Thermogutta terrifontis: one gene and its partner. The protein of the gene in region 1 interacts with the protein of each later gene in a pairwise test. Links are inferred from orthologs where the notes say so. Each region holds a gene or a part of one and is shown on either strand. Other genes may lie near its edges. The genes, in order: def and THTE_RS07045.

Region 1 (6,090 bases):
ACGCGAGAGAGGAATTCGCCGCTTCGCGTGTCTACCTTCACGGTCTCTCCTTCCGAAATGTACTCGGGCACTTGAATGACCAAACCGGTTTCCAAAACCGCCGGTTTGGTGCGCCCCGTGGCCGATGCCCCCCGGACGTAAGGATCGCATTGGACCACCTTTAGTTCAACCGCTACAGGCAACTGGATTCCCACCCACTGTCCTTCGTAAATCAAAACAAAAAGCCCTTCCAGCCCTTCCTTGAGATACTTTAATTCCTCTTCCAGGGCCTCGCGTGGGAGCACGTACTCGTTGAAATCTTGCGAATCGAGAAAGTGCACCTCCTGAGCGTCCGCATACATGTAGGTGACCGGTCGTCGCTCGAAATTCGCTTCTTCCAGCCCTTCCGTGCCCTTCAGCGAAATATCCACCTTTTGCTTGGTGATCAAATTCCGCGCCCGAAACTTGTAGAGCGTGGCCGCTCCCCGTGCACTGGGCGTTTGAACCTGCACCGATTCAATTAAGCACGGGGCATCCTGATAAGTAACAATCATCCCGCGTTTAATGTCTTTGGCCAGTGGCATAGGCAGCACTGATTTCCTTGCGTTTTGAGGTTCGACCACCAATCCTGTACCGTTTTTGTCTCAATTTGCCCCATCAAAATCCATTAAATGACCATCCCCGATTGTGGGTCGATAGCAACCCCGGAGGTCATGCGGGTGAGCAACTCCAGGACGACGATGAGGGCACTCGGATCGAAGAGGTCGCCCGGCTCGTCCTCATCTTCTCCCCACTCTTCATCCAACTGTTCGAAATGGAGGATATCGAAGCGGGCGTCACAATGTCGCAGCGCTCCCAGCCGCTGTTTTTCTTCCGGCGTCAGATCAGGAGAATTCAATTCCTTGATCTGCTTTTCAACGTCTTCCTGAACCTCTGGGCCCTCCACGTAGCAGATATCCATGGCAGAATAAGCATCCGGGGCCACCACGGTAATTGACTCAAACCTCCCCTTCTCATCCGCCTGGGGATTGAGAATTTGATATTGCGGGCCCACCTCTTGAAGGGCTTTGACCACGCTTTGCAGTGTTGGCCGACGCTGTCGGGCAAAGTACACAAAGCATGTCTCCCGCCATTGATAGCGACTATCCTCAAACATGGACATGGCACCACCCCCGCTGCCTATGCACTGCAATCCCTACCATTCCCCCGACCTTTCCGCCCATCACATTTCCCGTGAAGAGGTTCGCCGCGCGTTTGCTCGCGCTGAGATGCCACAGCAAATTGCCATCCCCGCGCGGAACCTGTCTTTCACAACAAGCGTCAGAAAGCGTTCCTCTCTCCGAGGTTTCCATTTTAGGAAATATTTCGGATCTTGCCAAATCGGGTGCGGTCTTGGTTCATCCCCACTTTTCCAAAAACCGCCGCGATGGCATGGGCACGACGTGTTGTAAGGGCCATTCATGAATCGCCCCTACCCCAGATTAGGCCTTCAGACTCTTACGGATTCGGTAAAGAAAGAGGAAATAGACCAGGCGTGCGGTTATAACTTCCAAATGTTGGCCATAACATATCATGCGCTCACGGAATTTGAATGACCACAGTGGAGGAGACACGGCGTCTCGAACCGCAAATGCTTTTGTCCCAGCGGCACGGGAAAAATGCCCCTGCTACAAAGTTTCCAGGTGCGAACCGTTCGAGGTTTTGAATCGGCCCGCGAGCTCTCATGGGCCGTCACGTACCGGAGACCCACTTTCCAAAGAGTTTGACCTGATTGCCGCACGCACTTGCGCAGCCCACGGTGATTCCGGAAATCTCTCAACAAGTTCCTTTACGATCGCCTGATATTCGTGCTGATGGTCAGACCCAGCAGCCGAATCGGGGCTACTGGACGGTGGTGACTTACCGGCAAGTTCGGCTGCTTCCCACAGAGATCGTGCCGCCACGCGACGGTTCTCCGGCCACAAAAACGGCGGTCTCAGCAACCACACCATTGCCCTATCAAAAGCTCCCTGCTGCTTCCAAGCCAATCCCAGAAGATAGCAGGGGCCCGACTTCAACCGGCCGGGGAGCCTCTCGATTACATTCTCCCATTGGGATAATTGATTGGGCTGAACCGATTGCCACCCCCTTCGCCACAACTGAGCTGAAGCAAGGATCGCCATAGTTTCATCGGTCGAAGATCGCAGTCTGTCAAGAACTGTCACCGCTTGAGAGGCCGCCGGCGAATCGAGAAGGTAACTCGCTGCGAGGAGCTGAACCCATGCCAGATCCGAGTTCAACCAGTTTCTGGCCCGCGGTTCCGCCAAGGCCAAAGTCTCCTCGGGAAACCATGCCAGCGGCACACACCAGACAAACGGCGACTGGGGATCAAGCACGACCAATCGATCCACAAACTCTTCACCCGCACGGACGTAGTCTCCCAGCGCGTGGTAACATCGTACGATATCCGCGGTGATTTCACGCCGCCGCCACTCTCGGGATTCCGCTGTCCGTGCACGCACAAACAGGCCCAGCGCTTCTGTGACAGCACCTTCCGCTAATCGCTTGTTCGCCTCACGGTACAGCGACGAGCTGTTAGGCGAATAAGACACCACTCTCTCCACCGGAAAGTGCTTTTCCGTTCCATCACTGAGCCTGAGAATCAACCCCGTTCCCGAGAAATTGACAATCTCCCCACGCCAGCGTTGAACTCGCCCCTCTCCAGCTCTGATCTCGACGAATTCCTCAACCGCTTTTTCCACCGCACTTTGATCTGTCTCAATTTTCACGGGCGAAACACGACGGTCCCGTGCCGAAACCGCAGATAAACTCTGCAAGCCCGAAAGTGAACCCGTTCCGTCCGCCCCGGCTCCCGGTTCGCACAACAAGACAAGGATCACACACCCAAGAAAAGCGTTTCTTTTACATATCCGACGTTGCATGGTGGTCCTTACAAACCATTCACACAAATCGAGAAATCGAACACAATTTATTTGCGCACCAGAGAACGTTTTTGCACGCGGGGCAGATTCCTAAAAACTTTCCTCACGTCCCAGAAAACGCAGTGCTCAGCGGATCGCCTGAGTAATGTCGATGTACACGTACTGGCCACCATTCTGTCTGGCGATCCGCTTAAGAAAGTTGTCGGACGTGCTCTCCGGACCGGTCCCGAATTCAACGGCGTGAATGACAATTCCATTTGCCCATCGATGAATCTGTGCCAGCTTCGCTTCGGATAGCCGCGGCTCGTCGGCATCTGTCAGAAAGAAGATCACGTCCGGTCGGAGCTGAATGGCGGCCAGGAGAGCCGCGTCGTGCTGCGTCCCCCCACCCGCCGTGATGGACTGAATGAAACGAATCGCTCGGGCTTTGTTTTCATCTGTGGCGAAGGCGAGCCGCCCAGGCTGGCCAGAAGGGTTGAACAGCGTGGGCCGCTCGTTGTAAAAAATGATCTCGAACTGTTGCGTCTTGTCGAGTGACTGAATGCTGGCGACGAGCTCGCGTTTGGCGAAGCTAAGGGCTGTTCTTCCCGACCCTCCCATGCTGCCTGAGCGGTCAAACACGTACACGAATTTGTAACCCGGTGAGCGAATTCCAAATAACGAAGCTGTTCCCGGAGGCCCCGGTTGCCGACCGAAGCCGCCGCCTCCGGCAAAGAGGCCTCCTTCGCCCCCTGCCTGCCCGGCCCCTGTCTCTGGAAGGCTCGATGGTCCCAAAATCTGAAAACCCTTTCGCGGTAGGACCTCCGCGGTGGCGACCTCCTGAACCGATGGCAAAATTTCCTCCAGGGTCGGACGCCCGGAACCGGCTTCCGAACCCCCCTCTGCTGCCTGGTCCTGGCCGATCTGTCCAGACTCGTCAACGTAATAATCCCGTGGTCCGTCCTGGTATTTGAGCGCTATACCAACCTCGCGGACGCTTTCCTCTGTCAAACCATGGGTCGCGGAAGGCCGGAACCAGAGGAAAAGTAGAGCGAAAAGGATCGCGTGGAAGGCCGTGGAAATTGCGAACGAATACCAGAATCGCGGATTACCCTGCTTCCCCTCCCGGAATTTCAGGGTTTCAGACTCCTCTGCTGCGCCTGGACTGTGCGTGAACATGTCCGCGAAACGTTGTTAAGGTTTTCCCTGCTATTATAACGCGATTCGGCCTCCCACTGGAAAAATCTGCCCAGACGTAACGGCGAAAAGATATAATTGCAAAATCTGACGCGAAACGCCAACGGCATTGAACGTGATTTTGCCAAAGCCCCGTGGCGATTCTTGTAAAAGACGGTTGCGAAAAAACGAAGCCGGGATCGCAAGCCTTACAAGTCCAGGTGAATGGTCAAGATGAGCGAACTCGTCAATCAACTCAAAATCGTGAAATATCCCCACCCTGCCCTGCGGTACAAGTCAAAACCAGTCAAGCGGGTGGATCGAGAACTGGGCGATATTGTCCGAAGAATGTTCGACCTTATGTACGAGGCGAACGGAATTGGACTAGCTGCCAACCAGGTTAACCTTCCTTACCGTCTTTTTGTCATCAATTTGACGGCGGACCCGAACGAAAAGAAGGAAGAGCTTGTATTCTTAAATCCAGTCATCCTTCGTCGAAAAGGATTCGAGCAAGGCGAGGAGGGGTGCCTCAGTCTCCCTGATTTGAGGGGGACCGTGCGACGATCGAAAGAAATCGATATTCTCGCGTACAACCTGCAGGGGGAGGAAATCTGCTGGCGAGTCACCGGCCTTCTCGCACGGGCGTTCCAGCACGAGCTCGACCACCTTGATGGAATTCTCTTCATTGATCATCTCGAACCCTCGGAATTACTCGATCTGCGAGGTTATGTGGAAAAATGGGAAGATGAGTACATGTCGGCAGTCTCGCAAGGGACCGAGGAACCGGAAGACAAGGTGCTCAGTCGTCTCCGGGAACTGGAAGCCCTCCGGACCTGAAGCTAAAAAGGAGTTCTGAGAAGTTCGTCGCCCTCCTTGCACCGCCGTTGTTAATGGCTTAGGAATCCATTTCGGGCCGCAATTTGGCACCGTCTTCAGTGTTGATTACACTAGGTAAAAGAAAGCTCTACGGAATTTACCCAGGCCGGCGGCTGAGGTCCGCGGCGGATTCTTGCTGGTTGGTGAGTTGTGGGAGTGTGGTTATTTTCCGGAATGGCGGGTGGCTCCACCCGCTGGTATGTCTGACGAGGCGTCTGGCATGTGCTGGCATGATCGACAGCGTTGGCGTATTGGGCGTTTGTTTGGTCTCCTCTTGAGCGCGCTCTTAATTGCCGTACTGGGCGTGGTTGCCCTGGCTGAGGACAACGCCAATCCGCAAAACGGTGCACAGGCTGCCGAGAATCAGCCCGCGCAACCCGTGACACCCTCCCCGGCCGAGAAGCAGCCTGAAGCCATGCCGATTCCGGAGCAGATCCTCGGTCCGCCGCGTCGCCTGGCGCCTGGCGTGTTGATCACAATCCCGCCCGATGTTCAAGTGGATGAGACCCACAACCGCCAGGATATCGTTGAGTTGGTCACCGCCGATCCACAATTGGAGTGGGCCAAAGGGGTGGACTTTCGACGCGAGGTGTACTGTCTGGAATTTCAGTTCAAGCTCCCGCGTCTGATTCAGGTCGATCTTCCGCAGCCCAGTGGCAAGCTTCAGCGAAAGACAATCTGGTATTTGATCTATAAGGTGACGAATCGCGGGGGAGCTCTCCGCCCGGTGCCTGAAGACGACGGCACCTACCGCGTTGATTCAGTGGACATCCCGGTCAGATTCGTGCCCACTTTTTATTTGGAAGCAGAGACGCCCTCTGGCATCAAGAGGTATCCCGACCGAGTCATTCCGCTTGCCAAGCAACCTATCCAGATGCGGGAAGACTCCAACATCAACTTCTACGATTCGACCCAGGTATCCACGCGAGAGCTGGCGGTAGGCCAGTCAATTTGGGGGGTGGCCACCTGGGAGGACGTGGATCCGTCCATCGACAAGTTTTCGATATTAGTAGTCGGACTGTCGAACGCCTACCGTTGGCAAGACCCACCGGGTGCTTACAAAGCGGGAGACCCAATCGGCCAAGGCCGCCGGTTTGAGCGGAAGATCCTCCAGCTCAACTTTTGGCGCCCCGGGGACGAGTTCATCCTTCGGGAAGAC
Region 2 (6,025 bases), 2.0 Mb from region 1 along the record:
CATGTAGCTGCACGTGCCCTGAATTTTGGCCTTCGGCCGAAGATACCACAGAATCCGGGGAGCCATTTTGCGGCACAAAGCAAAATCGATGAGCTTCACATCGCCCTGGTTGGATACGAGAAAATTCTCGGGTTTGATGTCCCGATGCACATACCCCTGGCGGTGAAGGTAGGAGACGCCCTCAATGCACTGGAAAATGATTTTGCGGACCAGATGGGCGTATTCGGGCAACCCGCGGCGGATGAGAGATTTCATGTTCCCCCCGCTGAACCATTCCATGGCGAGGTACGGGATGCCTTTATCGATGTTGAATTCGTAGATCTTGATGATTCGCTCGTCGTCGAACTGGCTCGCGACCTGGTACTCCCACCGCAACGACCGAATTTGCTCCCGATCGGTGCGGAATTTTTCCTGGAGGAATTTCAGCGCGATGTATCGATGGGTGGCGTCGTGGTAAGCCTGCCACAGTTGGGTCGTTGCCCCAAAATAGACGGGATTGATCAGCCGGTAAGGCCCGATGAAGGTAGCTGCCGAAGTCACGGGATGACCTGAAACTGTTGCTGTAACAATACCCTGCTCGTTTGGCCCGATTGTCAACACCCGGTTGCTGGCTGCGGGGCGCGGCTGCCCGGGAAACCCCTGCAACTTACCATCCGCATCATCTTAACGGCTTTTTCCGAAAGAAACAATGACGAAAGATAGGCAACGCCGGCACATTTTTTCTGGTCTGTCTGTTCTAAGTATCATGCCCGACCTACTGATCTTGCCGATTTTTTAGGACATCCTCGTATACCTTTCTGATTTGCGCGGTCATCCGCTCATGGGAAAAACGCTCCATGCACAAGCGTCGTCCCCTCTCTGCGAACTGGGACCCCAGCGCTGGAGTTTCGATCAGTTGCGCGATCGCGTGGGCCATGCCCACCCAGTCGCGAGCTGGGACAAGGAAACCAGTTTCTCCAGTCTGCACAACCTCTCGTGCACCATCCACGTCGTAGCTGACGACCGGCTTTCCGGCAAGAAGCGCCTGGGGCAAAACGCGCGCGAGACCCTCCCGCAGGCTGGGATGAACCACCGCATCCATGGCTGCCAGATATTCCGGTAGCTTCTCAGGAGGGACAAGACCCACCAGACGGACGTAACTACTCCAGCCCGCCTGGCGAATCTGGCGTTCCAGCCGAGCTCGCAACAGGCCATCGCCTACCCAAAGAAAGCGGACCTGGGGAAAACGCGGGATGAGGTACCCGGCCGCCCGCAGGATGTCCTCGTGTCCTTTGAGATGGAAAAGCCGGGCAATGGTGCCCACGACAAAGTGAGTCTCGCTGTAACCGAGTTGTTCACGCATCCTATGGCGGTGTTCCCCGGCCTGGAGAAAGGGCTCGACTTCCATCCCGCTGTAGATTGTCACGAATTTTTCACGGGGAGCGACTCCCGCGCTAACAAGCAATTCCGTCATGGCATCGGCAACACTGATGAGGCGGTGGCACCGCCGGGCCGCCCACCGCTCGCAGGCCGCGATGAATAACCTCGCCAGTCGCGGCTGATAGGGATGGAAAGGAGCACCGTGCACCGTGTGGACGATCGCGGGGACGTGTTGCCTCCAGGCAGCAGCCCGTCCCAGTATGCCCGCTTTAGCGCTATGGGTGTGGACGACGTCCGGGCGAAATTCGCGAATGATGCGAAAAATTGCCCGGTACGCACGGATGTCATGGACGGGGTTAATCGCCCGACGCAATGAGGGCACAACGACCGTGGGGACTTCCCCTGCCCTTGCCCGCTCCAGAAGGCTCCCCTCTGGACCGAGTGGCGGGCCTGTGACCAGCAGGACATCATCCCCGTACGTTCGGATAAGGTCTTCACAAGTTAAAAGGGTGTTTTCCTGGGCCCCGCCGAGGATCAATCGCGTAATGATGTGAAGGATGCGCACCGTATCTTCGAACCGACGGCTAAGGAGTGCAGACTGGTTCAAGCTTCCGTTTTGACCTTACTTCCATTGTGATTATCCAACCGAAAAAACGCGATTGGTAAGCAGGGGGCGATTTCAGTAGTGGCTGAAGCTGAAATGATCAGTCGCACGATGCAGAGCTGTGCCCGCGCGTGGTGAAAAGGTCCCAGGGATCAGGACTCGAGGCAACAGGGGTGTCGCTGTACGAGACGCCGACAAGGAACAGGCCGCTGCCGGGGGCTGTTGGTCCGGCTAGCCGCCGATCCTTGCGAAGCAGGACCTGTTGCATCCAAGCTGGGGCGTATGCTCCCCGGCCAACCTCAACCAGGCTCCCTACAATGTTCCGAACCATGTTATAGAGGAACCCGTTGGCTTCGATCTCCACGGTGATAAGGTTCGGGAGTCCAGGATGGCGGCGGGTGACAGTGAGTTCGTACACGGTTCTGACGCTGGTTTTCCTTTTTGCTCCGCCTGTTTCAAACGCGGAAAAATCGTGCTCTCCCAGGAGGTAAGCCGCCGCTGCGACCATGGCCTGCACATCGAGAGGTTTTCCAAGAAACCATACATACTGGCGAAGGAAGACCGGCTTGAGCGGCGAGTCCCAGATGAGGTAGCGATAACGTTTGCGGCGGGCGTCGCGGATTGGATGAAACGAGAGGGGGACCTCTTCAACCGAGAGTACAACGATATCCGATGGCAGCAGGGCGTTGAGGGCCCGCTGGATGACCGGACAGCCCAGACGGCTTTTGGTGCGAAAGGCAGCGACCTGTCCCAGGGCGTGAACACCAACGTCAGTCCGACCGCTTGCCAGCACCCGGGTCGGAGCGCCGGTCAGTTGCTGGAGGGCCTCTTCCAGAACGCCCTGGATGGTTTTTCCCTGGGGCTGCTTTTGCCAGCCCAGATAGTGCGAGCCATCATACGCAAGGGTGAGCCTGATGCAACGTACCGCGTCGTCCGCGCCCTGCACTGTGCTGTCTTGGTGCACCACGTGATTCGTCAAACCTACATCGACCGCCGGCCTGCTATGACAACAGGATAGTGCCGCCTCTGTTGCCCAGGGCTGTCAGTTGGGCCTACCGCGAATCAGCAGCTCAACGATTTGCACGGCGTTGGTGGCCGCACCTTTGCGGAGGTTATCGCTCACACACCAGAACACCAATCCGTTTGGTGAACTGAGATCTTCCCGAATTCGCCCCACGAAGACTTCATCACGACCAGTGCAGTCCATTGGCATGGGATATTTCTTGTTGGGCAAATCGTCCACGACGACGATTCCTGGGAAGCTGGCAAAAAGTTCCCTCGCCTTTTCTACCGTGATCTTCTTTTCTGTTTCCACGAGGATGGTTTCACTGTGGGAGTTGGCAACCGGAACCCGAACACAGGTGGCGCAAATTTGGATGCTCTCATCCTCCATAATCTTGCGGGTTTCCAGCACCATTTTCATCTCTTCTGAAGTATATCCCGCATGTTTGGGGGAGCCGATCTGGGGAATGAGATTGAAAGCAAGGGGATGCGCAAACGTGGTGTACTGATAAGGACGATCTTCCAGGTAGGCTCGAGTACCCTCGATAAGATCTTTTGTCCCCCCTACCCCGGCACCGCTTGCCGCTTGATAGGTACTCACCACGACTCGCTTGACACGTCCATAATCGTGCAGCGGCTTGAGTGCCACGACCATCTGCGTGGTCGAACAGTTGGGGCTGGCAATAATCCCCTTGTGGCGGAACGCTGCGTGGGGATTGACCTCTGGTATGACCAGAGGCACCTCGGGATCCATTCGCCAGGCGGCGCTCTCGTCCACTACCACGCAACCACGCTTGACGGCTTCCGGGATGAACTCTCGCGCCACCTCGTCAGGGGTGCTGCTGACAGCCAGGTCGACGCCGTCGAAGGCCTCCGGCCGGAGTTCCTCGACCGAGTACTCGCGTCCCCGGAACGTGAGCGTCTTGCCCACCGAGCGCTTGGAGGCTAAAAACTTGATATTCTCAAATTGAAGCGCGCTCTTTTCCAATAATTCGACCATAATTCGGCCAACAGCGCCGGTGGCACCTACGACGGCCAGCGAACGAAACATGGATCCTCCTTCCTCTTTCACGGTACGGCTCGTGTGTTTCCAGTTCACCAATGTCCCTGCCACCACCTGACACCACGAGTGGGGCAATTGTTCGCTCAGTTCGTGCGGTAAAAGTCAGATTTTCACGTGGGATCCGACAAACACTGTCGGCTCGTTCCGATCGGGTGTCTTTTAGAGGGCCTCATTTTCGAAGACCGGATCCACAAAACTTTTCCATTTTACGCGAAGGTTTGATCGCTATGGAGGCGGGGAACAATTGGCACATCCCCACTTTTCCTTCGCCAATAGGAACCCGAAGGCCCACGCGGGCATGATGGGAGCGGAACTTTGCCCGGAGGAACGGGTTGCCTGGACCACAGCCCAACGCTGGGATGACCCAATTCATCGGCTGCATCCCAACTGCTGGGTGCAGTGGCTGGTCAAAATGGCTGCGGCAATTCACGAATTGCCCCAACGAAACTCTGCGCCCGCGGGATTTCGTAGCTTTTACAAAAGTGGGGATGGTTCAGGAGACACAAAGCAAAAAGGCACCAGACGTCTCTGGTGCCATGGGAAATTCGTTTAGCCGAGCAAAGTCCGGCCAAGTTCAGTGAGGCGTCACAGGCGGTCGCCACTGGTGATTCCTGCCAGGTTTTCCGACGGAAATTGGAAGGAGAAAGCGACGCCTTTTTTCGACCCGGCCGTAAGAATCACTTCCCGAGTTTCTTCGTAAACTTTTCCATCCCGTTCTACCTGGGCCGTGATGGTGTACTTGTACTGAAGCCCCTCGGCGAGACCGTAGGAGACATATTCGCGGCGGGTTCCTGTACTTTTTGTCACCATCCCGTTGATGATGACCTTGGCCTCGGCGGGGACGTACACGGTAATCAGTCCGCTGTCCGCCCGGCTAGGAGTGGGGCTTGCCAGCGGCACGGAGTAACTTGTCGGATTGATCGCCGATGGCGACATGGGTGGCTCACCGGGGGAGACTCCCGGGGCGGGACCGGGAGTGGCCGGAGCCGGTTGAGGCGCTGGTGAGACACCAGGAGTCGGCTGCGGCGCCGGTTGAGGTGTCGGCGTCGGAGTGGAAGGCATGGTCAAAACTTGCGCTTCGCACTCGCACGGGGCAACACCACAAACCGCGCACGCCCCACCTACTACCGGATACCATCGGTAAGGACCGAAGAGAAGCCGTCGGATCGGGCCTGGACGAACTCCCAGCACCCATTCCACATCACAGCACGGATCCACACAAACATCGCACGGCGGACACAGGTCGTAAGCGCTCCAACACGGTGTCCATGCGCTGACCACCGCCAGCGGGCCAGGATACCAAACTCGGTGGCCGCAGCATCCCCAACACGCCTGAGCTGTGTTGGGCACAACTGCCAATCCCAGAAGCATTGTCCCCAGCAACGCACTTGCACTGATCCGTGACATTTCCAGGGTTCCTTTCATGAAAGTAACCGCTCACCGCAGATGTAAACCTCTCGAGCCGAATCCAGCGAGGCCTGTGCGCCTTGCACTTCTCCTAAGATAGTCTGGAAGGCTTGCGAAATTCAAGCAGGTCGCGCAAAATTTGCCAATCGTCACGCCTGCACGGCTTGTGAGCTGCGCCTTTTAAAACAGCTTGTGGTGCGGTCGCACAGTTCGCGCGTCCTTCTTTGTTTCGGTGATAGTCCCATAAGGGCTTTCGGCGTTTTACGAACAGCGGTGTAACCGCTACCTCTGGCGAGTGGCGAGTGGCTGGAGTTCCAGGGCGTCGAAAGCCACTGTCCCGACTGCCCCCGTCATTCCGATAGCAAGGATGGCTTCCCGCGCTTCCGAGGGCACCGGAATGCGGTGGCTTTCTTTTCGCCAGGGGAAGCTCCCCAGGAATGGTCCGATGGCCTTTTCCCCGACCGGTGCCCTGCTTTCTCCAAAAAACGTGATCACCACACCCGCCGATTCCTGCAAACTTCGCCCAGGACGTATATTTTCACCACGGACCCAGAAGGTTAGCATCAGTTCCCGGACTTCCCGGCCATCCA

Evidence for each region.
Region 2: the proteins of def (region 1) and THTE_RS07045 interact in binary tests that used the Escherichia coli proteins (3 or more experiments, as listed by UniProt). The link is inferred for Thermogutta terrifontis from one-to-one orthologs.

What each region holds. Positions count from the first base shown.
Region 1 is NZ_CP018477.1:3,821,572-3,827,661, reverse strand. Bases 3,249-6,090 are described here. They hold def (peptide deformylase), read left to right. Parts: upstream 3,249-4,289; coding sequence 4,290-4,892; downstream 4,893-6,090. Other genes in these bases: THTE_RS14215 (hypothetical protein), read left to right, coding at 5,152-6,090; THTE_RS14225 (vWA domain-containing protein), read right to left, coding at 3,249-4,058. Also shown: THTE_RS14240 (elongation factor P), read right to left, coding at 1-563; THTE_RS14235 (hypothetical protein), read right to left, coding at 647-1,141; THTE_RS14230 (hypothetical protein), read right to left, coding at 1,701-2,747; more of THTE_RS14225, read right to left, coding at 3,027-3,248. UniProt on the Escherichia coli protein: Removes the formyl group from the N-terminal Met of newly synthesized proteins. Requires at least a dipeptide for an efficient rate of reaction. N-terminal L-methionine is a prerequisite for activity but the enzyme has broad specificity at other positions.
Region 2 is NZ_CP018477.1:1,864,264-1,870,288, forward strand. What follows is about bases 2,012-4,788. They hold THTE_RS07045 (aspartate-semialdehyde dehydrogenase), read right to left. Parts: upstream 4,017-4,788; coding sequence 3,006-4,016; downstream 2,012-3,005. Other genes in these bases: truA (tRNA pseudouridine(38-40) synthase TruA), read right to left, coding at 2,064-2,930; THTE_RS18565 (TIGR03000 domain-containing protein), read right to left, coding at 4,614-4,788. Outside these bases: THTE_RS07030 (serine/threonine protein kinase), read right to left, coding at 1-540; THTE_RS07035 (glycosyltransferase family 4 protein), read right to left, coding at 755-1,966; more of THTE_RS18565, read right to left, coding at 4,789-5,435; THTE_RS07060 (protein-L-isoaspartate(D-aspartate) O-methyltransferase), read right to left, coding at 5,718-6,025.